DNA from 3 places in the Pseudoalteromonas sp. SM9913 genome. Region 2 is predicted to be linked to each of the others. Evidence: predicted binding sites of a transcription regulator. Region 2 holds the regulator's gene; each other region holds the start of a gene.
The links. The regulator sigma-54, encoded in region 2, starts transcription at its own class of promoters, with help from an activator protein. The targets are predictions, from matches to a motif close to GTTGGCACGNNNNTNGNNT.
Positions count from the first base shown of each region.

Region 1 (6,765 bases), 810 kb from region 2:
ATTTGTTTAATCGTGCTTTGCACAAACTCAACCCCTTTGTGCGTCGTTTCTTCGGTTTTAGTAGCAATATCTGCCGCATTACTGGCACTACCAGAAATATCCTGAACCGTAACCTCCATCTCATTAACGGCTGCCGCCACCGTTTGCGTACTCGATGATTGCACTTCAGCTAAATTTGCCGCACCTTGCACTTGCTCAAGCACATCTTGGGAAATACCTTTAACATGAATTGCCGACTCAGAAACCTGTTTGAACATATAATGTAACTGCTCTAAAAACAGATTAAACTTAACCGCTAAGTCTGAAATTTCATTATTATCATCAGTAGGGAGTCGTGCCGTTAAATCACCATCTTTTTCCGTTAATGCATTCACCGCTGCAGTAATGTTTTCGATTGGCCTAAATATTTGCCCTACTAACACGCGTGCTAACGCTAAACCAACAAGCGCAATAATTACACCAAAAATGATATTAGTATTAATAGCACTATTAATTGCGCCATATAATTGCTCTTGGGGAATTTCAGCAACTAGATGCCAACCTAATGAGTTTACAGGCGTACTTGATACAACATAGTCATCACCATCAATTACTTTACTTTGAATTGCCCCATTTTTAATCGGCGCCAAGTCAACAGATTGCCCTATTTTAGTTTTATTACCATGCAGCATAATCTCGCCACTACCAGAGACCAAATAAACAATGCCGCCCTCACCTATCCTATATTCACTTATGAGATCCACCATAGAATCGAGCGAACGGCCTATTCCGGCAATTCCTTGTCTTTGCCCATCAAGCTCAATGGCATAATTAATAAATACCATCACCTCAGAGCTACCTTTATCTATGTCGAGCGCTACTTCAAATGGTCTATCCGATGCTAAAAAAGCATCAAACCAAGTATCACTACTGTCTATTTGCCTAGAAATACCTTCATCGGTGTAATAATTGCGGGAGTTTTTAGAAATAATGTATGCGTTACTGGCTTGGTTTTTATTTTTTATATGTTTGAGGTAATCAATGAATTTACCTCGGCTTTGCGCATCTTCATTATTATTCATCCATTGTTGCACAAATAAGTTTTGCGCTATTTCTTTGCCAACAATAATAGGAGTCGATAACTCTAATTCGATTTGGCTTTTCACTTCACTAAGCGCTGTTGGTAAATCTACTTTGGCTAGTTTTTCTTCTGTATTTGAGCGAATACTATTTGAAAATATTAGAGTAGATATTGCTAAAGGAGCAACAACAGCCAAAATAAGGCTAAGGTATACTTTTCGTTTTAATAACATAGAGCACCTAAGGGGTAACAAAGCGGTATTTTATATACTGCACACAATTAACAGTAGCGACATTAAAGGTCATAAAATAAAGATTTTTATAATAAAATCCCATAACACTTTAATAGTAGATTCAACTGTGTTTATTGCAATGTATTCAATAAAATTAATAAAAAAATCAGTGCGCTGATAAAAATACAATAGAAGTAATAGAAATGAAGTTTTATAAACTAGGAAGGTGAGTTTCTATTTACTTGGAAAGCTTTGAAAAGTGGTGGCCCCTCCCAGACTCGAACTGGGGACCTAACGATTATGAGTCGTGTGCTCTAACCAACTGAGCTAAGGGGCCATCTTTGTATAACTGTAAGCAGTTAATTTTTGAAGCGTTTAGCCACAGAGCGACTAAAGCGGGTTGCAGTATAAAAAGTTTTTAGGGGCTTGTCACTAGCAAAAAGCTTTATTTTAACAATCAAGGGGCTAACTGCTCAAATAGTAGGCTTTGAGGTTTTGTTAGTGATGAGTTTTGTAAAACAAATCCATTTATTAATAGCAGCCTGAGTAACTAATACACATACCGTTGGGAGCACTTAGCAACTCAGTATTAAATGTCCTGCTATGCTGCTACATTATTTTTTGGCAATAATGTAAATCGCATGAATTAATCCAGGGAAATAGCCGAGCAAAGTTAGCAAAATATTTAACCAAAAATGCATCCCTAGTCCTACCTGTAAAAACACACCCAGTGGTGGTAATAAAATAGAAAAAATAATTCTAATGATATCCATAATTTAATCCTTATAATGTTAGCAAAGCAAAAAGCCCAGCAGGGCTGGGCTTTAGTATAGTGTATTATTCTGCAATAACAGTTAATTCATCAACTACCTTGCGAACATCTTCAGCGTTTTTAGCAATTTCCATCGCTAATTGCTTTTCAGCATCAGACTCAACTGTACCTTTAAGAGTTACCACACCATTATCGGTATCAACATCAATGTCTGTACCACCTACTTCAGAATCAAATAAGTAACGTGTTGTGATCACTGTAGTGATTTTAGCATCTGTTAAATCACTTTCAGTGTCGTTACCCATCATTTCAGAATCATGCTTCTTCATGTCGGTGTTTTTTACCACAGTTAGACTGTTTTCAACGTCAGTTACACCATCTAGGCTTAGCACAAGTTCTTCAGCAAGCTCTTTATCTACTTCGCTGTTTACTTTACCTGTTAGCATTACCTTGCCGTTTTTTACGTCCGTGTTGATATCAAAGTTATTTAGATTGGTGTTCATAAGCAATACTGTTTCTGCTTTCCCATCAATCCAAGCATCTTTACTTTCGTTTTCCCAACTGCTTGCCTGAGCGCCCATTGCGGTTGTTCCTAATACTAGGGCTGCAATCATAGACTTATTAAATGTTTTCATAATCGTTCTCCTTTTGATTAAAGACACTTAAGCTAATGCGAGCATCGGGCCAACATTTTTTAACCTTTAAATTCAATAGGTTAATTTAAAATAGTGGATATTGGCTTAAACCTACTAAGTAAACATTTACAGACTATTGCGTAAAAGTTTCTCGAATAGCGAAACTTACTAAATAATTGTATATTTGGTTAATCTGTCGTTAATATAATAAAGAATCAAAAACCCAAAATTCTAAACCACTGAATTTAAACAATTTAATATTTGGTATAAGGCTTGCTTTGAAATAACCAGCAACCATAAAAGGATAATTTAAATGTCTGTTAAAATTGAAGACCGCCCTATTGAGCAAGTTCGTGAGCAAGTGATTGATCAGCTCATTTATAATTACAGCCATGGTGTTATTTCTGTTGAAGCATTTGAAAGGCGCTTAGACGACGCCATGGCAGCGAGTGACAATAAAGCACTTATGGATCTCGTTGAAGATTTAACCTTAAATACTGACCAGCAATATAAGGCGCAAAAGCACTCTCAGTTTGCACCTAATTATAGCGCGCAGCATGAGACTGATGAAGAGCCACTTACATTAAGAAGCATTCTTGGTTCGAGTGAACGAAGCGGCCAATGGGTAGTTCCTCAAAACATTTACATAGAAAACTACATGGGGTCAATCAATCTTGATTTTACAGATGCGATTTTTACCCACCAACATGTCACTATTCACGTTAATTGTTATTTTGGCAGCGAAGAAATATATGTGCCAGAGCACGTTAATGTAGTTTCTAAAATGTTTTGTATTTTAGGCAGTTTTGAAAATAAAACAGTGTCACTTAATAAACGCCAAGGGCCAACGATTCACATTGAAGGAAAAACTGTTTTAGGCTCTGTGGAAGTTAAAGTTAAACGCACTATTAAAGAAAAATTTATTAGCTTTGCAAATGATCTAAAAACTCAACTTGGCATGAATGGTAAACATTATTAAATATGCTAAACATTGAATGAAGCCAAAACAGTTGGCTTCATTCATATTATAAGTCGTTATTTCGCTCACTAGGTACATCACTCATGTACTCTACAAACTCAACTTCAAACCCTGCGGGATCAATATAATAAATGTTTTTTCTAAATGGATTTACAGCACCTTCTTTACTTATTGCAAAGCCCGCATGTTTTAGGCGCGCTATTACTGCATTTAAGTTATTGGTTACATAGGCAAAGTGTGCCAAACCAATTTGATGTCCTGATAGGTCGCGGTTTTCCCCTTCCCCATGATCGCTTATAGCAATATATTGCTCGTTATCACCAAAATGTACCCAGCGCCTTGCTTTACCATACCAGGTTCCTTCTCCCTCACTTCTAATTGACCAATAGGGAAACGCTGCTTGGTAAAACTTAAGCATGGCGTTTATGTCACTAACAACTAAATTTACGTGTTCTAATTTCATAACTTTCTTCCTGTTAATTGAATATAGAACATCATAAAACCTCAAGTTAACTTTAGGTAAAGCGCTAATTTACAAATTTATTGTCTGTTTTTATTCCGATAAATATATTGAAAGATCATGCCTGTACAAAAAACACTCACAAGTATTTAGGCTTTATGGTTTACTTTATGGCAAAAACCGCTAAAATACGCCGGCTTAAATATATAAACGTTCTTTTACAACCCAAAGGTAATACCATGCATCCAATGTTAAACATTGCGGTTCGCGCTGCGCGTAACGCAGGCAAGCTTATTCTTCGTGCAAGTGAAGACTTATCAAAAGTTGAAGTGCAACAAAAAGGCACTAATGATTTAGTTACGAACATTGATAAAGAAGCCGAAGCCGTAATTCGTGACACTATTTTACGTTCTTACCCTGATCACTGCATCGTTGGTGAAGAGTTAGGTGAACACAAAGGTAAGGATGCTGATTACCAATGGATTGTTGACCCACTTGATGGCACAACTAACTTCATCAAGGGTATCCCTCATTTCGCAGTATCAATTGCACTTAAAGTTAAAGGTCGTTTAGACCAAGCCGTAATTTACGATCCAATTCGAGGCGAACTTTTCACCGCTTCTCGTGGTCAAGGCGCACAGTTAAACAGCAAACGTTTACGTGTATCTAAAACGGTTGAACTTGCCGGTTCTGTTCTTGCAACAGGTTTCCCTTTCAAACAAAAACACCACTTAGATGCCTATTCTGAAGCGTTTAAAGCATTATTCGTACATACCGCTGATATTCGTCGTGCAGGTTCTGCAGCACTTGATATGGCATATGTTGCAGCGGGTCGTGTTGATGGTTTCTTTGAAATTGGTTTAAAACCGTGGGATACAGCAGCAGGCGAGCTATTAGTTAAAGAAGCTGGCGGCATGGTTGTTGATTTTGCTGGCGGTAATAACTACAACGTGAGCGGTAACGTTATTTGTGGTGCACCTAAGCTAACACAAGCGATTGTTCGTGAAATGCGCCCAGTATTATCTGAGTCGTTATTACGTTAATCGTAATACCGCACTAAAAAAAGGAGCCGAGGCTCCTTTTTTGCTTTTTGTTAGCCACTTTTTTTACTATTGGATAAACGCACAACAGCGGGTGCAGGCCTTCTTCGATTACAAATAAATAAGTAGCTGTGACGATAACGTTTTGCTTCTTTTTTAGCATCTGTGGCTAATGCCGCTACTTGATGGCTATTTTTACACTGCTGCAGATCCGGCTCAACTAAACCTATCGATAATGTAAGTAAAGGTACAAACTGCTTTTCGCCCTCTCGATTAGTTGCCCAATACCCTTTTCCAGCAATATGCTCTGGCGTAAAAAATACGCGTGACTGCAATTCAAATTGCGTGATAATGGTATTACAAACCTCCACCGCATCTTTTTTTTCAAACACCACCATAAAGTCATCGCCACCAATATGCCCGACAAAGTTAGCGCTGTGCGCACACGCTTTTACAGTCACATCGGCCAGAAGTTTTATCACGCTGTCCCCACTGGCATAACCATACAGATCGTTAAATTGTTTAAAATGATTTAAATCGATATAGGCTAGTGAAAATGGCTGTTTATGTCGCAGACGCTGCTCTATTACCTCACTAATTGCCACATTACCCGGTAACATGGTTAGAGGGTTAGCATGTTGGGCGTGGCGGATTTTTTCAGCGGTAATGTGCTTTAATATGTCCCTGAGCGGTGCCAAACCTAAATATTTATTATTACTTGTGATAACAATATGGCGACGAATATCAAAGTCTTGCTCTGTTATTTGCTGAGAGACAATATCAAGCATTTGATTTTCATCAACCACCAAAGGCTGTTTATCCATTAACTCAGTGACTTCACATTTATCATAAAGTGCGTGCCCGTATGGCGCGGCAAACACTTCTGTTAGCTGATCTTTATGTAACAGCCCTATTGGCTGCTGATTGCTATTTAAAACGGGTAAGCTAATTATGCGCTTGTCTTGCTCAAAAAGCGCATGAGCTTCTTTACAACGCGTGTGACTGCTAATGGCAGGCTGAGCAACAGCAAGTACCCCGATAGCCATTGATTGTTCAAACTTTGACCCTGCTTGAGTCGATGTAAATGCTTGTAACTGCTTACAGTTATAGTCATAGCTTGGTTGTTGGCTGGGTCTTTCTAACAAAAATCCCTGAACATGACTTATGCCTATACTTTTAACTAAATCGAGTTCTTCAGTACGCTCAATTCCCTCAGCAATCACCGCTGTATTTGTTGCCCGCGCTAACACCACAATTGATTTTAGAAATTCTTTTTTAACTTCGCTTTGATCGCAATGATCAATAAAGTAACGATCAATTTTTACAATATCTGGGCATAACTGCGACCATTGCTTTAGACCGGAATAACCTGCACCAAGATCGTCAATAGCAATAGTGAAGCCTAGCTCTCGATAATGAGCAATGGTTTTTAACAGTAAAAAGCCATCATCTACTTTTTCTTGTTCGGTAACTTCAATCACCACACGATTAGCCGCAAGACCAAACTGTTCAATTAAATGTAAGGTTTCGCCTTTAGGGTGGCTCGGATCGAGTAGAATTTTTGGGCTGACATTTAAAAATAACTTC
Region 1 is NC_014803.1:2,947,058-2,953,822, forward strand. It holds gene PSM_RS13500 (methyl-accepting chemotaxis protein) at 1-1,292, opposite strand, end outside; tRNA gene PSM_RS13505 (tRNA-Ile) at 1,553-1,629, opposite strand; gene PSM_RS18480 (YqaE/Pmp3 family membrane protein) at 1,907-2,065, opposite strand; gene PSM_RS13515 (BON domain-containing protein) at 2,130-2,699, opposite strand; gene PSM_RS13520 (LiaF domain-containing protein) at 3,013-3,678, shown strand; gene PSM_RS13525 (VOC family protein) at 3,725-4,141, opposite strand; gene suhB (inositol-1-monophosphatase) at 4,378-5,181, shown strand; gene PSM_RS13535 (GGDEF domain-containing protein) at 5,232-6,765, opposite strand, start outside.
Region 1: the regulator sigma-54 is predicted to act here: its motif matches at 2,735-2,753, upstream of PSM_RS13515 (BON domain-containing protein).

Region 2 (6,765 bases):
CACAAGTTATTGCTAAGCCTGATTATACCGCTATTGAGCTAAAACAAACGGCTTATAATGAACAAGGTAAAGTGAGCCATAAGGTAACTGCGGTAAAAATGGAGTTGTATCAACAACTCGGTTTTACCTTTTTTGAAAAGCCTATATTCACTTTATACAACGAGCAGCAAACATGGCGTATTAACGCCGATGAAGCCACCCTCTACGACGACCGTCAACTGGTGTTAGAGGGTAATGTAACCGCTCAAAACTTAGTAGATAACGCCATGATCGATACGATCAACGCCCAGACCATCAATGTTGATATAAAACTATTAACCATGCAATCACAGCAGCCTGTCGTTATTACAGGACCTAATTTAAAAATCACAGGTAAAGGCCTTGAGGCCGATTTAAAAACCGAGGTGATTAAACTTATTAACCATACGCGAACCCTATATTATGACCAATAACCTATTTAAAATTTTAATTTTTCCCTCACTATTAATTGCTTTTAACAGTAATGGCGCTGAACCTGCTGAAGCCCCCGCTGCTAATCAAATTTCAATTAGTGCAGATAAGCAAGAAGGTCAATTAAAAGAAAACGTAGGCATTTTTGAGAAAAATGTTGAAATTATTCATGGTAATCGCCGTATCACAGCTGACCGTTTAGAAGTGCATAAACGCGATGAGCTAGGCGATAACAAACAGTTATTAATTGCCACAGGCAGCCCTGCATATTTTGAAGAAACCCAAGCTGATGGCACCATAATGAGCGCCAGTGCTAATGAAGTGCGTTACGATGTGTCGCTGCGTTTTTTAACCTTAATCGGCGATGCAAGCATTGCTCAAGCAGGTCAACAAATAACAGCTAAAAGTATCACTTACGATATCGAGCAGCAGTTAATTAGCGCAGAAAAAGACGAAAACTCAACAGACCGTGTACACACTATTTTAGTGCCTGTTGAAAATAAAAAAGAAGATGATAAAGGCCAACCATGAGCACATTAAAAGCAGAGCTATTAGCTAAAAGCTATAAAGGTCGTGAAGTTGTAAAAAACGTTGGCCTAGAGGTTGAAGCTGGCAGTATTGTGGGGTTACTTGGCCCTAATGGTGCAGGTAAAACCACCACCTTTTATATGATTGTAGGCCTTGTCCCTAGCGATAAAGGCAAAATATCAATTGATGATAAAGATATTACTTTATTACCGATGCACAGCCGAGCGCGTTTAGGGATTGGTTATTTACCGCAAGAGTCGTCTATTTTTAGAAAGCTGACTGTTTATCAAAACTTAATGGCTATCTTAGAAACACGTAAAGAATTAAATAAACAACAACGCGAAGATACCTTAAATAATTTACTTGATGAATTTAGCATTCAGCATATCCGCGATAGTCAAGGTATGGCTTTATCAGGTGGTGAACGTCGCCGCGTTGAAATTGCTCGCGCGTTAGCAGCAAACCCTAAATTTATCCTTTTAGACGAACCCTTTGCGGGGGTTGATCCTATCTCAGTATTAGATATTAAAAAGATTATAGAGCATCTTAAAAACCGAGGAATTGGCGTACTTATCACAGATCACAACGTACGCGAAACTCTTGATGTTTGTGAAAAAGCCTACATAGTTTCTCATGGAGAGTTAATTGCATCAGGCACTCCAGAATATGTATTAAACGATAAAACAGTACGCGATGTTTATTTAGGCGAGCAGTTCAAGCTCTAATATGTGTGTTATTCCACTAAGCATCTGCTAAGATTAATCATACTTAGGTCTGTTGACCTTTCAAGGTTGAATTTGCAGCAGTCTGTTTGGTATTTAGGCAAGCCAGAGCCTATGTGGTGTGGTATTCCCCATAAATAGGCGATAACGCAGCATCAATGCCAAACAGGCGCTGCCCTTCGGGTTCTGCCTAGGGACGATTTACTCTTTGTTGCTCGGTTTTGACTTAGCCCACTAGGTTACAAACCTCGCGCCGCAATTAAACCGCCCCTAGTTTGAACAAATTTTAATCCGTAAAGGTCAACAGACCGTAATTTAAAAGGATTGTTAGAGATACATGAGGCAATCATTACAGCTGCGCATGGGCCAGCAACTTACAATGACTCCACAGTTGCAACAAGCAATTCGCTTATTGCAACTCAGTACATTGGATCTCCAGCAAGAAATTCAAGAAGCGCTCGATAGCAACCCCTTGCTTGAAGTTGAAGAACACGATTACAGCGAAGACACTGCAGGTAAAAACGAACAAAAAGCCGATAACGATGACATAACGCTAAGTGCCTCAGCTGACGATAAACCTAGCGAGTATGAGCAAGATAGCGGCGAAGCAATGACCAAAGACACTATTAGCGATGATATGGCTATGGATGTTACTTGGGATGAATATATGAGCGCTGCGCCTGCCTCTTCATCGGGCCCAATGCCAGAAGATGAATCTATTTATCAAGGCTCTTCGACTGAAACGCTGCATGAGTATTTAATGTGGCAACTTCAACTGACGCCGTTTAGTCCTACCGATGAAGCGATAGCTATTGCAATTGTAGAAGCTGTAGACGACTCAGGGATTCTAACCCTTAGCTGTGAAGAAATATTAGAAAGCTTTAACCAAGAAAACGACGGCGAAGATGAAGTTGAACTTGACGAAATAGAAGCGGTACTAAAGCGTATTCAACTATTTGATCCAGTGGGAATAGCCGCGCGTAGTTTACAAGAGTGCTTGTGTATTCAGCTAAATCAATTTGATAAAGACACACCTTTTTTAAACGAAACAAAAATGATCTTAACCGATCATATTGATTTACTTGCTGCACGTGACTATCGCACGTTAATGAAAAAAACAAAGCTTAAAGAAGATGAGCTTAAAGAAATCATGACGTTGATTCATACGCTCAGCCCAAAACCGGCAGACACTATTGTCAGAGAAGAGTCTGAATACGTTATTCCTGATGTGTCGGTTAAAAAAGTTAAAGGTCGTTGGGTAGTTGAATTAAACCCAGATAGCATGCCTAAGATCAGAGTAAATAGCCAATATGCAGCTATGTCGCGTACGGTTAAATCAAGTGGTGATAGCCAGTTTATTCGCTCGCACTTACAAGAGGCTAAATGGTTTATAAAAAGCTTAGAAAGTAGAAATGACACGCTACTTAAAGTAACCAACTGTATTGTGCAGCAGCAACAGGCCTTTTTTGAACACGGTCCTGAGGCTATGAAGCCTATGGTGCTTAACGATGTGGCTGAAATGGTGGAAATGCATGAGTCGACTATATCGCGTGTTACTACGCAAAAATACATGCATACACCACGTGGCATTTTTGAGCTTAAATATTTCTTTTCAAGCCATGTAAGTACTGAAAATGGTGGCGAATGTTCATCAACAGCAATACGTGCATTAATTAAAAAATTAATCGCTGCAGAAAACTCAGCTAAACCATTGAGTGATAGTAAAATTGCAGATATATTGGCAGAGCAAGGAATTAAAGTAGCGAGGAGAACCATTGCAAAATATCGCGAATCTCTAGCTATTCCCCCGTCTAATCAACGTAAAAGTTTGATTTAAGGCGTACAACAAAGAGGAAAATGTTTATGCAACTGAATTTAACTGGTCGCCATGTAGATATTACCGACTCGCTTAGAGACTACGTAAATAGTAAATTTTCGAAGTTACAGAGGCACACTGATCACATAACGAATGTGCACGTTATTCTCGATGTAGAAAAACTAAACCAAAAAGCTGAAGCAACCGTTCATGTTAGTGGCGCTGAGATTTTTGCCTCTACTGAGCATCAAGATATGTATGCCGCTATAGACTCGCTCATTGACAAGCTAGATCGTCAAGTAATTAAACACAAAGAGAAACTTGCTCGACACTAACACTATGAAACTAAGCTCACTTATCTGTCAGGACTGCAGTAAAGCTGCGGTCCTTTTTAATAGTAAAAAAAGAATTTTAGAATTTATCAGTGAATTGGCTCACAATAAGCTGCCCTATTTAACACAACAAGATATTCTTAATGCATTAACTGCAAGAGAAAAGCTAGGAAGTACAGGCATTGGTCGAGGCATTGCTATTCCACATGGTCGCATGAGTGGTGCTCAAGAGCCCCTAGCTTTGATTTTAGTGAGCGAAACAGCTATTAATTTTGATGCGATTGATAACCGACCGGTTGACATTTTTGTCGCGTTAATTGTTCCCGATGGCGATAATCAGCAGCATTTGAAGACGCTAGCCACGATTGCTGATAAGCTCAATGATAAAGAATTTTGTAAACAGTTACGCGCCGCCAAATCGGATAGCGAACTGTATCAGGTTATCGTCAGTCAATCGTAGTAATAAAGAAAGGTGATAAATGGAATTAATAATTATAAGCGGTCGTTCAGGGTCAGGTAAATCTGTGGCGTTACGCGTTGTGGAAGACTTAGGTTATTATTGTGTAGACAATATTCCTCTTAATTTATTACCATCATTAGTGCGCAGTGTTTCCGACAGTTATAATAAAATTGCCGTGAGTGTTGATGTACGTAACCTACCTAAAGAGCAACAGCAGTTTAATGAAATCATTGAATATTTACCTGGTTTTACTAAACCAACGGTATTTTATTTAGACAGTGACGATCAAACATTAATAAAACGTTTTTCAGAAACGCGACGTCTCCACCCTTTATCTATTGATTCTTTGCCGCTTGATTTAGCCATAAAAAAAGAAAAACAACTACTTGATGTATTGATTAACCGTGCTGATTATATGATTGATACCACAGATTTAAGTGTGCATCAGCTTGCTGAGTCTATTCGTGAAAAAATACTCGGAAAAAAAGATAAACAACTGATCATTACCTTTGAGTCATTTGGTTTTAAACACGGCATCCCTAAAGAAGCAGATTACGTATTTGATGCCCGCTTTTTACCAAACCCGCATTGGGAGCCTGAACTTAAGCCACTTACAGGGCTGGACCAACCAGTAAAAGACTACCTAGCAAGTCACAGTATAGTGCAAAAATTTACATGGCAAATTCAAACATTTGTGCAAACATGGCTGCCGCATTTAGAACGAAATAACCGCAGCTACTTAACCATTGCAATTGGCTGTACCGGTGGGCAACACCGCTCTGTTTATTTAGCGCAAACCATTGGCGAAAGCTTTGCAATGAGCCATCCTAATGTAAAAATTCGCCACCGAGAACAAGAATAATACCGAGTGAGAACATGCAATGCGCTTAGAAAATACATTTTTAATAAAAAACAAATTAGGATTACACGCTAGAGCGGCGACAGTATTAGCTCAGCTTTCTGTGCAATTTGATGCCACAATCACTTTATTTCAAGATGACAAACAAGCCGCTGGCGATAGCGTGCTGGCACTTATGTTACTCGAAAGCAGCCAAGGCAAAGAAGTTAAGGTGGTATGCGAAGGCCCCGACGCTGAGCCTGCACTTAGCGCAATAGGTGAGCTCATCGACCAACGATTTAATGAGCAAGAATAAAAAAGTTCATTATTAACTCATCATCCTAAGCTTAGGTTAATAGTGGTTGAGGTAGTTTGCTCACATAAAGTAAGATAAACTAAAATTGAATAGCATTTATACCCTTCCAGCATGTAATACAATTTAATTAAGGACGCCAATGCCTGAAGCTTTAGAACAAGATATTCCACTACAACAACTAAAACAGGTGACTAAGTCACTAAATAGTGGTCAATTTGTTCAAGTTAGACGCATGCTGGCAAAGACGGCGCCTTGTGATACCGCACTTCTTTTAGAATCATCCCCGCATAAAATTCGCCGTATGCTCTGGCAGCTTGTTGATCCTGATGTACAAGGTGATGTGCTTGAAGAGCTGTCTGAAGATGTACGTTTGGGCATTATTGCGCAAATGGCACCCGAGCACATTGCTGCCGCAACCGAAGACATGGGCCATGATGACTTAGGGGAAGTACTACGTAGCCTACCTGACACCGTTTATAAAGACGTTGTTAGCGCTATGGATATTCAAGATAGAGAACGTGCAACGCAGGCTTTATCGTATCAAGAGCGCTCTGCTGGCGCATTGATGAATATAGATACCGTTACTATTCGCCCCGATGTGACTCTAGATGTGGTACTGCGTTATATTCGCTTACGCGGCGAATTACCTGAGGGTACAGATGACTTATATGTGGTTGATGAAAATAACTGCTTTTTAGGCGCCCTATCGCTGAGTACTTTATTAACTAATCCCCCTGAAAAAATTGTTCATGAGTTAATGGATGAAGACTGTGAGTCTATTCCTATTTCAATGGATGAGAGCGAAGTTGCACAATTGTTTGAGCGTCATAACTGGATATCGGCACCGGTTGTTGATGACAACGCACACTTGCTTGGGCGGATCACCATTGATGATATCGTTGATGTTATTCGTGAAGACGCTGAGCACAGTTTACTGGGTTTAGCGGGTTTAGATGATGAAGAAGATACCTTTGCACCTGTGTTGAAAAGCTCTAAAAAGCGCTCAATTTGGCTGGGTGTAAACTTACTAACTGCATTGCTGGCTGCAATTGTGGCGAGCTTTTTTGAAAACACCTTAGCTATATTACCAATTCTTGCTGTGCTCAATGGCATTGTCCCGTCAATGGGTGGGGTTGCAGGCAGCCAAACCTTAACTTTGGTTATTCGCGGTATCGCGGTGGGTCATATCAACCAAACTAACCAACGTTTTTTATTATTAAAAGAACTCGCTATCGGTGCGATTAACGGTATGGTTTGGTCTATCCTAATTGCCGGTGTTGTTGCGCTTTGGCAATGGGATTTC
Region 2 is NC_014803.1:427,598-434,362, reverse strand. It holds gene lptC (LPS export ABC transporter periplasmic protein LptC) at 1-452, shown strand, start outside; gene lptA (lipopolysaccharide transport periplasmic protein LptA) at 442-981, shown strand; gene lptB (LPS export ABC transporter ATP-binding protein) at 978-1,703, shown strand; gene PSM_RS01995 (RNA polymerase factor sigma-54) at 2,038-3,537, shown strand; gene hpf (ribosome hibernation promoting factor) at 3,564-3,851, shown strand; gene ptsN (PTS IIA-like nitrogen regulatory protein PtsN) at 3,856-4,308, shown strand; gene rapZ (RNase adapter RapZ) at 4,328-5,170, shown strand; gene PSM_RS01975 (HPr family phosphocarrier protein) at 5,190-5,462, shown strand; gene mgtE (magnesium transporter) at 5,602-6,765, shown strand, end outside.

Region 3 (6,765 bases), 900 kb from region 2:
TAAAGCCGCTATTAACTACGGTGAGTATTCAGAAGGTGATGGCGAAACTGTTAACATCGACTTTAATAAAGGCTTTGCTTTAGGTGACAATGGTTATTTAAATACAACTATAAACTACCGTGACCGCGCACCAACTAACCGTGCAGGGCTTCATGGTTCATGTCAATTTTATGGTTGTACTGAGCTCAGTGACGGCACGTTACTGGCAGGCGACCCGCGTGAACTAACCGCGCCACGCGATACATTTAGAATTGGCGATGCCGACTCTCAACAATTTGGTTTAACGGTTAACACCGGCTACGAATTAGGAGCGGGTGAACTATACGGTTTTATTACCTACTCAACGCGTGATAACGAATCAGCAGCATTTTTCCGTCATAATGCCAATGCCGGTGGTAACCCAGTATTACAAGATGGTGATGCGACAGTTCCGGCTGGCTTTTTACCAAAAATAAACACTACGATTGACGATATTTCATATAACTTTGGTTATAAAACGCAGTTTGATAACGACTCAAGCTTAGACTTATCGTACACCTATGGTGAAAACAGCATTGATTACACCACTAGCGATACGATTAATGCCTCTTATGCCAACTTCTTACGTTACGACCAAGGCTTAAGCGCTGCAGATATTCGCGCCACTATTCCACGTGAAGGTTACGCGTATGGTATGGAGTTATCACTGCAAACAATTAATCTTGATTTTACTCAAAATTTTGATGATTACTCATTAGCAATGGGCGCAGAAATACGCACCGATGAGTACCGTATTTTAGAGGGCAGCGAATACGCATACCGTGATTACGATACCAACAATGGTGTTAATATTTATGATGGACTGAGCGGTGGTATTGGTAGCGAAAATGCATCAGGTGGCACACAAGGCTTTGGTGGTTCATCGCCAGCATCGTCGGTTGATGAGTCGCGCGATGTGATCTCGTTTTATTTAGACGCTGAAGCTTACGTTATTGAGGATGTGATTATCTCAGGGGCGTTACGTTACGATAATTACAAAGGATTTGGCGATACAGTTAACTTTAAACTCGCGGGTAACTGGTCATTAACCGAAGATATTTCACTTCGTGGTGCATTAAGTTCAGGCTTTAGAGCGCCTTCAATGCAGCAGTTGTACTTTAACAACATCAGCACGCAGTTTGTTGTTGGTCCTAATGGCAATTTAGTGGCTGAAGAAGTGGGCACGTTTAGAAACGATTCAACCCTGGCGCAAAGTTTAGGTATTCCTAAATTAACAGAAGAGAAATCTCAAAACCGCAGTTTAGGTATTGTTTATAATGTAAGCGATAATATTAATGTAACGCTTGATTACTACTCAATCGATATTGACGACCGTATCGTAATTAGTAATCGCTTAGGCAAAGGTTTATCAAACAGCCTTGATGCCGCGTTACTGAGCTCGGGTGCTGGTGCAGGACAGTTTTTCTTAAATGGGGCTGACACAGAAACGCAAGGTATCGACTTTGTAGCTACATGGAATACAGAAGGTCTAGGCGGCACACTTGATTTTACTTTAGCGGCTAACTTTACAGAAACCGATGTGGTGTCGTTATTTACACCTGCAGGTTCTGGGCTTGAGACCGTGCCAGTTGATGATGTGTTTTCTGATCAAGAAATTTCTATTATTGAAGAATGGCAACCAGAAGATCGAATTAACTTAAGTGCACTTTATCGTCGCGACGACTGGACCGTAAACCTATCGCTTAATCGCTTTGGTGAATACACAGTGGAAGATGGCGGTCGCCAGACTTATGGTGCTGAAATTTTAACTGACATCAAAGTAAATTACTTTGTGACTGATGACTTATCGGTAAATATTGGCGCAAATAACTTATTTGATGTTTACCCAGATGAAAACACCATAGGTAATTCACGTTCAGGCACAATTGTAGATGCTCAAGGTAACACCATTGTCAGCAGCGATGGTGTATTTAAGTACTCACGTCGTTCAGCGCCATTTGGCTTCAACGGTGCTTACTACTACTTAGGTGCAGAGTACCGCTTTTAATAAGGGTCTGTTGACCTTTTTGGATTAAAATTTGTTCAAACTAGGAGCGGTTTAATCGCGGCGCGAGGTTTGTAACCTAGTGGGCTAAGTAAAAACCGAGCAACAAAGAGTAAATCGCCCCTAGGCAGAACCCTTCGGGCAGCGCCTGTTTGGTATTGATGCAGCGTTATCGCCTATTTATGGGGAATAACCACACCACATAGGCTCTGCCTTGCCTAAATACCAAACAGACTGCTGCAAATTCAACCTTAAAAGGTCAACAGACCCTAATAACTCTCCTATTGTTATTTAACAACCAAAGGGCCGTAAGGCCCTTTTATAGTTTTTAAACTTAATGTTTTTGCATTTTACTCATTTCAGCATGGCAGCTCTGCATAGTAAGTAATACTTTTGATAACGCTGCTTCACAATCATGTGATTGAGGCTTTTTTAACGCTGTTTTGATTTCTTCTAAGGTTTTATCTTCTACTTCTTCAAGCTCTTTAATGTAGGTTTGGTCGTTATCGCTAGTAAATGTACTGAGCAAAGCGGTAAATGCTCTGCGTGCTTCTACCGCGAACGAAGAGCCATCTTCACGTGCACCTTGTTGATTAATTGCATAGGGTTGTAAGCTTTCAACACTTACTTTGCGGGCGTCGATCATGCGCTGAAATAATGCACTTACGCTAGGATCTTGTACTTTATCTTGTGCTTTTTCGTAAAAGTCGATACCGCTATTCATTACTTGGATAATGTCGGTGATATGATTTATCTCTTGTCCATGATGGGTGCTCATAATAATGACCTCTGTTAATTTAAAATACATAGATAACTAAGCAAGCGGCATTCCAATGCGGTTTTATTTTTTTAACTAATTGTTTTTCATGGTTTTATTATTGTGAAGAGGTCTAGGCAAGCTTGCTAACATGCTGCTAGCAAGCAAAATTTACATAAAAGCATGTAAGAAGGTTATTTAAGCTCTTCAGCTACTTCGGCCACTTTTTGACGTAACCAAATATGGCTAGCATCTCTGTGTAACAAAGGGCTCCATATCATATCAAGTTCAAATGGTGGAATTGGAAAGGGTGGTTCAAGTATTTTAAGCCCCGGATCGTCTACATAAATATTGGCCGCTTTTGAAGGTAAAGTCGCCACGAGGTTTTTTTCTTTCGCTAAATGAATCGCAACATGGTAGTTACGAGTAAAGGTGGCAATATTTCGATGCTTCCCAAAATGTGCGAGCGCTTCGTCAACCCAACCCAGCTTTTGCACATCTTTAGGATCCATGCCAACCCCAACACCAAAGCCTGTTTTACTTACCCAAATATGACGGGCTTTTAAATAGCTATCTAGGCTAAAGTTTTCAATAATAGGGTTGTCGGATTTTACTAAACAGCAAAAGCTATCTTTCCAAATTCGCTTATGATGAAACGATTGCGGTAAGTTCTCAAAGCGGTTAATTGCCATGTCTACTTTACCGTTTTCTACATCATGAAAAGTTACATCGCTGGGCGTTAAAATATCTAATGTGGTGTCTGGGGCTTCTTCATGTAATTTCCCTAATAAACGCGGTGCCATGGTACTGGCTGCATAGTCACTGGCCATAATTCTAAACACGCGTTTACTTTGTTTAGCTTCAAATTCGCGATTAGGTGCTAGCGTTTCTTCAAGCGTCATCAAAATACCGCGAATAACAGGCTGTAACTCAATAGCGCGCTCGGTCGGCACCATACCATCGCTGGTACGCACTAAAATAGGATCGTTAAAAAGGTTACGTAGGCGTTTAAGTCCATTACTCATTGCCGGTTGAGTAATACTAAGCTGGTTAGCAGCACGAGTAACGTTACATTCGCGCAGTAATGTATCGAGGTAAACCAGTAAATTTAAATCTATTTTACTTATATTCATTGTGTGTCCTTAACGTTTACCAGTAATGGATAAAACGCTGTGCTGTAGGATAGGGATAAATATGACTCACCTTTCCATTTTTTATATTTTGTTGTGCTTGTTTCCAAAAGCTCACATCAAGTAGTTCTGGGTGCGTACTGGTTAAAAATTGTTTATATGTTGGGTTAGGCATTACAAAGGTACATAATTGCTCTGGAAATACATCTTGCGGAGCAACCGAGTAACTTTGTTCATCCATCAAATAATCATCATAACTTTTTGCTTTGGGTAGTGCTCTAAAGTTCATGTCTGTTAAATATTGCACTTCATCGTAATCATAAAAAATAATACGTTTGTGCTTACTTACACCAAAGTTCTTTAACAGCATATCGCCAGGGAAAATATTCACGGCAATCATTTCTTTAAGCGCCTGGCCATACTCTTCAATGGCATCGGCGGCACTTTTTTCGTCTGCATTTTCTAAAAACAAATTAAGCGGTGTCATTCGCCGTTCAATGTATAAATGTTTTATGATTAACCAGTCACCCTCAATCACCATCGATGAGCCAATGGTTTTGTGCAACTGTGCTAACAAGTTACTATCAAATCGTGCCAAAGGAAATACGACGTTTGAATACTCTATGGTGTCAGCCATTCGGCCAACACGGTCATGACTTTTAACCAGTTGATAGCGTTTTAATACCGTATCGCGACCAAACGGCTTACTTTCACCAAATTTATCTTTAATAACTTTAAATACATAACCAAACGAGGGTAGGGTAAATACCATCATCACCATACCCGGTGTACCGGGAGCAATGGTAAATTCATCATTAGAATGGGTTAAATGATTCAAAAACTCGCGATAAAACTCGGTTTTACCTTGTTTATGAAAGCCTATGGCGTTGTAAAGCTCGGCGAGGGTTTTATTAGGCATAAGTTGATTTAAAAACCGCACTAACGCTGAAGGAGCATGAGTTTCTACCATAAAATAGGCACGCGCAAAGCCAAAAATAACGCGCATTTGCGACGACTTTGTAAGTAAGGCATCTAAATAGAGGCCTTTATCTTCATGGTGTAACACGGCAATAATAAAAGGCTGAACGCCACTTTGTGATACAACGCGCCCCACAATGTAAGCGGCTTTATTACGATAAAATGGGGTATGTAATATATCAAAACGCATTTGCCAATGCTGGTGGTGTGTATCGGGTGCTTGTTTATAAAAGGCTTTAACTAATAAACGAATATCGCGTTCTAGGTTGACAAAGTCGGCCTTAAAATCAAAGTGATTAATAATACGCTTAATGGTGGGCTTTAAACCATCTACAACAGGAAAATAACTACGGTATTCAGCTTCAACGGGCACAGAAGGCGCATCTTTGAGCGTGGCTTCTACAAAAATAAAGTCATTGTGAAAATAGCGGCGGTGGTACAGGCGGCAGAATACTGAATTATAAAATGTTTCAGCAAGTTCTGCTTGCGGATGAAAACATAAAAAGTGTTGGTAAAGCTTTTTCACTTCAAGCCATAAGCTCTCGTTTAGCGCGTCTGTTTGCTGGCGTTCCCTTAGTGTTTTTGTTGTTTCGTTTACCCGATCATCGTAATAGCTTATACGCAGGCGACTTATATCATTAATAGCTTGCCAGTCTCTTTTAGCAAAAGCGTAGGGAGCCTTGGCTGTTGTTCTTTGAAACAGCAAATAATGCTTTTTAAAACCGGTTAAAATTAATTCAGCAATTTGGCGTGGTTGCATCAGTACTCCTTAATAGACGCCTTTAGGTGTTTAGGATAATGCCGGTGGTTATACCAATTTTATTAAAAACATGATCATTCTAGCGTTTTAAATAATCCGCTAGCTGCGTTAAAAATTATTTATATAGAACAACTATGTATCATAATTTTCGCCTTGTTATCGACTTATTTCTTTGTCGCTATAATAGATCACTAATTTAATGCAATTGGTATTAGTATTAAATCCGAAAAAGGTGGTCAAAGGAAATTACACCACTAAACACACAATAGAGTTTATGCTCTATAGATGTTAAGGGTATGTTATTTTATATTTAAAACCAAGCTAATTAAGATGATATTTATTGAAGTTAGTCTGATTAAGGTTGATAGGCATCAATCTTTTTTTGTAACTTTTTAATACGCTTTTCAATCAATGCTTTATCTTTTTTATATTGCTTATCTAATTTTTTCTGTGTGTTTCTAATATCTTTGCTAATACGCTTTTTATCATCTGCGCTCAATATATGATTTAAACGCTGCTGTTGTTTAAAATCAGCCCTGTCTTTTTCTCGTAAAAGTATTGCTAACTTATGCTGATTACTGCGCAGCTCTGCTTCTAGATTGGAAATAATCGTATCTCGTTCCAGCTCGTTTAACTGTTTGGTATAGTTTATTTCTTTACCGGTTTGCTTAGGCTCAGTGGCGGTTATTGTGTGTGAGGTAGCATTATCACTACAGGGAAACTGAGAGAAAGTGGTGCCTTTGGGAGTGACGCACTTGAAATAGGTGGTTTGAGCTAATGCAAGAGAGCTAAAACATAAAATACAGACAGTAATGATCAGATTAATAACGCTGAACATAATGATTATCCTTTGTATATTCTGATCGAGTTAATAATTTTTAATAATAAAAACTATAACCTAGCTTGGGGGGATAGCAAGTGCAAAGGAGTAATAACAGAAACTAAGCGAGTCAGTTTTAATGACTCGCTCGTATTATGAGGTGCTATTGAGAAAATGTTTTAAGCTTTTTAATACCATGCACTAAGAATGGAATATCAAGCCCTTGTTCAATTGAAAACCCTTCAGCGGCAGAGATATTTCTAAAATTTCCATCACGATCAATAAGCGTGATTCTAT
Region 3 is NC_014803.1:1,327,570-1,334,334, forward strand. It holds gene PSM_RS06085 (TonB-dependent receptor plug domain-containing protein) at 1-2,026, shown strand, start outside; gene PSM_RS06090 (ferritin-like domain-containing protein) at 2,358-2,801, opposite strand; gene PSM_RS06095 (LysR family transcriptional regulator) at 2,975-3,913, opposite strand; gene aceK (bifunctional isocitrate dehydrogenase kinase/phosphatase) at 3,930-5,648, opposite strand; gene PSM_RS06105 (DUF4124 domain-containing protein) at 6,004-6,486, opposite strand; gene PSM_RS06110 (DUF3413 domain-containing protein) at 6,632-6,765, opposite strand, start outside.
Region 3: the regulator sigma-54 is predicted to act here: its motif matches at 2,840-2,858, upstream of PSM_RS06090 (ferritin-like domain-containing protein).